DNA from 2 places in the Paenibacillus wenxiniae genome. Region 1 is predicted to be linked to the other one. Evidence: a T-box and tRNA genes for the amino acid it is inferred to sense, from the RefSeq annotation. Region 1 holds a T-box; the other holds one or more tRNA genes.
What was found. The T-box of region 1 lies ahead of AAHF22_RS13710 (valine--tRNA ligase). A T-box ahead of a tRNA ligase gene usually reads a tRNA of that ligase, here a tRNA-Val.
Positions count from the first base shown of each region.

Region 2: it has a tRNA-Val gene. The T-box ahead of AAHF22_RS13710 (valine--tRNA ligase) is inferred to sense a tRNA for this amino acid. The anticodon was not compared.

Region 1 is NZ_JBCGUH010000006.1:324,779-326,988, reverse strand. It holds gene AAHF22_RS13710 (valine--tRNA ligase) at 1-1,104, opposite strand, end outside; T-box leader at 1,196-1,508, opposite strand; gene AAHF22_RS13705 (RluA family pseudouridine synthase) at 1,696-2,210, opposite strand, start outside.
Region 2 is NZ_JBCGUH010000027.1:9,993-12,202, reverse strand. It holds gene AAHF22_RS23200 (hypothetical protein) at 1-30, opposite strand, end outside; gene AAHF22_RS23195 (hypothetical protein) at 241-483, opposite strand; gene AAHF22_RS23190 (hypothetical protein) at 668-874, opposite strand; tRNA gene AAHF22_RS23185 (tRNA-Val) at 1,275-1,346, opposite strand; gene AAHF22_RS23180 (stalk domain-containing protein) at 1,761-2,210, opposite strand, start outside.

The DNA.
Region 1 (2,210 bases):
CCATTGTGTGGACAGGTACGGCTCAACTACTGCGCCTGTGCGCTCGCTATGACCTACTTGATGCAGATGGTCTTCGATTTTGATCAGTACGCCTGCTTCTTGCAAATCTTTGACGAGTTGCTTACGTGCATCGCTGCGATCCATGCCCTGATATTTGTCAGCATTTTCGTTCATGATGCCACCTTCGTCCATTACAACGATCTGTGGCAGATCATGACGTTGACCCATTTCAAAGTCATTTGGATCATGAGCAGGGGTAATTTTTACCGCACCGCTACCAAATTCGCGATCTACATAATCGTCGGCAATTACCGGAATTTCGCGGCCTGTAATCGGTAGTACGAGCATTTTGCCGATCATAGCGCTATAACGCTCATCTTTCGGATGAACCGCAACCGCTGTATCGCCCAGCATCGTTTCTGGACGAGTTGTTGCTACGATAATTGAGCCACTGCCGTCCTGGAGCGGATATTCCAGATGGTACAGATGACCATTTACTTCTTTGTATTCCACTTCAATGTCAGACAGCGCTGTACGTGCTTGCGGGTCCCAATTGATGATGCGTTTACCGCGATAGATTAGTCCTTTTTCATACAAGGTTACGAATACGTGGCGAACCGCTTTGGACAAACCTTCATCAAGTGTAAAACGTTCACGAGAGTAATCCAGCGAGAAGCCCATTTTCGCCCATTGCTCATGGATCGTTTCAGCGTATTTATCTTTCCATTCCCATACTTTTTCGAGGAATTTTTCGCGTCCCAGATCATGGCGTGTGATGCCTTCAGCACGCAGATTTTGTTCGACTTTCGTCTGTGTTGCAATCCCAGCGTGGTCAGAGCCTGGCAGCCAGAGTGCATCATAGCCTTGCATGCGTTTTGTACGAATCATAATATCTTGCAGTGTAAAATCAAGCGCATGACCGATATGCAGCATACCGGTTACGTTTGGTGGTGGAATCACAATGGTATATGGTGTTGCGTCCGGGCGTTGACCCGCTTTGAAAAACTCATTTTCCATCCAGTAATCGTACCATTTGCGCTCAGCCGATTTGGGTTCATACGTCGTTGGCATTGCAGTTGTTGCCGTATTGTTCGTCTCTGTCATGCAAATCCCTCCATCAAGTTTCATTCATTATCATGTGAACAAGCATGCGCCGATACCCTTTTGGCGCATAAAATAAAAAAAGCCCTTCGTCTCAAAGGACGAAAGGCATTGCTCTCGTGGTACCACCTTTGTTTCGTTACCTGCTGAAGGGCGATGCAGTCATAGCGTGATCCAGCTGGATCGCTATGTGCGTGGTAACGACACTCGAAGGCAGATAACGGCTGCTACCGGTTTATTCTAGTTCCGTCTGCTGCCAGCCGATTGACTATGCAGGAACAAGGACGGTGTTCAAATAAACGACTTCCGGGCGACTTCGACGTCTCGTATCCTGCGGAACCTTTCAGCGCAGCAGTCCCACTCTCTAGAGGCCGATAACATCTACTATTCCCGTTCATAGTCTGTACGATTGATCAAGCTGTATGGTGCAATAATTTCACTCAACATCATAACTTGGTCACCGTGGAAAGTCAATATAAAGCTGACATAGGTGAGTATAACAGCACAGAACATAGTCAAGTGGTTTGTTTCTTTAATTAATTCTCACCAGAAACTACATGCCTAGATGAACACAGTAGATTTAGCCACTTTCCTCTACAGTAGCTTCAACACCGTTGCTGCTTTTTCCAGATCAGCAGGCCACGGATCGTTGATGCTTAATTGTTCGCCTGTCCACGGGTGGATAAAGCCGAGTTGTTCGCCGTGTAGTGCCTGACGTGGAAGCAAATTCGATTTGCCGCCATACAGAGTGTCGCCGATCAGTGGATGTCCGACATGGCTCATATGGACTCGGATCTGGTGTGTGCGTCCGGTTTCCAGCTCTAAGCGAACCAGACTGGCGGTTGGCGTTGTACGCACGCATTCGACATGAGTAATCGCTGATTGTCCACCCGGTGAGACGCGGCGGCGTTGTTTGTGATGGCGATCTTTACCGATCGGTTCGTTGATGACTTTAAGGCGTTCATTCACTTTACCATGCACAAGCGCGATATAACGGCGATGGATCGATTTATTGCGCATCTGTTCATCGAGCAAATAAAGGGCAAGTTCATTTTTAGCATATAATACAGGGCCGGTCGTATCTTCATCCAGTCGATGGACATGGCGCA
Region 2 (2,210 bases), on a different contig from region 1:
GTCTCGGGTAATACGATAACGTTGAGCCATTATGGGCCTCCTCTTGTTTGCTCATTTTCAAAGCTCTATTATACACAAAGTAAAAAGCTCCTGCCAGCGGAAGGTTATTTGTGAGTATGGAGATGAATAGAGTAGGCTTGTACAGAGCTGTGCAGCCTCCCCGTCCGTTGCATGCATTGTTCGCAGCAACGCCGTCATACGCCATTTGCTTCGCCTGCATCTGCTGCTTTAGTCTGATCACTACTTCAACGCATCAATAGCTGCACTAATGTACGGCGGAATGCTGCGCTTATTTTTCTCTTTCATCGTTTTCGTGTATATAATTAACGGCTCGCCGTCTATCATGGGATAACCGTATTCATGCTCGCCTCTATATTCCACCACACGTCCACTCGCATGCAGACACGCCGCTTTATAATCAGCCAGTACATGAAATACATGCAGCACTGACCGATCAATATAGGCGTAGGCTGGCTCAGTCAATCCTTTCCCCTCCTTATATTCGTTCGTGACCTTTATATTCGTTCGTGACGACCTTCGTTCATAATAAATAGCGCTCATAAAAAGAACGCTAGTAACTCCAAACCGGGATACATGTAGCTGTATCCATTCGGCGGCTTAGCGTTAGTAGCGTTGCTTTTTAAAATCTTGCTTTACGAATCAATTATTAACGGTTCGTTGGACGCATTTTGCTAGTGTGATACATATGTGCACCCACACGGAACAACACAAACAACAGCACGACAAATACAATGATAAGCATCGGTACATCGCGTAGTGCCAGTATCAGTGTTTTTACAAGTGTAATGATCGGGAACAAAATGATGCAAACAAAAATCAACGGGAACAAAATAAGCGACAGAATCCGTCTCATGATCGCCCCTCCTTTTCATTCGAATAAAATCGATCGTGTATAGCAGACATCTTACCTTCCAGGTAAGTAACTATTCATATATGAGAATCAAGGCAGATGCGTCCAGAGTGAAATTGGATACGATTTCTTTATTGTATTCGTTCTTTGTTTTTCTTTTCCTGCTGTAGGTAAGCAAATAAATTAAATAATTTAGTGTTTTTCAATATCTATATACCGATACATAGAAGGAAAAGAATGCAGCTTGCTTTTCAAGCGATAGCAGCTGTAATGATTCGACTTAAAATGATAAACAGTGCGACAAGTGCATTGTGCAGTTGGATATGTGTATTCAATTTTTAGTTTTGTGCATTAGTGTAGTGAAAAACAAAAAAGCCCTTGATTTCTCAAGGGCTTTCGTTGATGACCTGTAGTGGGATCGAACCACTGACCCCTACCCTGTCAAGATAGTGCTCTCCCGCTGAGCTAACAGGTCATATTACAAGAACAAGATTTAATATATCAAATCCTGCAAGGTGCGTCAAGTAATAAATAACTCGCTCTCCTTATAGGGGTGGAGCCGATAAAAAGTATGCAGGCTTACTTCCAGATATTATCTGCATGCTACCTAACATTTAAACATCTATATCCAAACAAGAATCTAATCATATCATTAAATAAATACTAAAAGCGGCAGGAATCGCATCCTGCCGCTTTTCATATTACGTTCAAACTAGTACACATTTAACTTACTACAGAACAGTTAGCTACTGCTTGCTATCTTCGAGACACTAATCACCCATCTACCCTGCAAGCCGATAGTTTCACTATTTCTATGCTATTGCCGCATTCATTTTTCCGTATTCAATTGTTTCAACTTACAAGCACTCCACTTACAATTCCTTACCAATTACAGCTTGCTCACCGAACCTGCTACAGCCACCAGTTGATCCTTAGTCAGCGAACCGTCCAGTGTGCGCAGTGTGAAGTAGTTGCCATCTAATTCAAATGCAAGTGAAGCGCTCTCTGTCGCGGTAGCAGCATAGTACGTGCCGGCTGCGCCGTTGGCAAGTTGTACTTTGGTGCCACCTTTACCGAAATCACCGCCGCTATTGTCGCGGGCTGCGGCGGATACGATCATGTGCTTGTAGAGCAAGTTGACGCTATCGGCGCCGTCAGCCGCAGCGACTTTGATAAATTGATCCTGGCTACCGATTTTTGTAGGGGCGTATGGTGTAGCAAAGCTTGGTACGCCGAAGCCGCTACGTGCTTCTTTCAATTGTTGAATCTGACTCGCTGTATAAGAGACCGCTTTGATACTATTGGTGGAGGCGCTACCTGTCGACGTGCTTCCACTGCC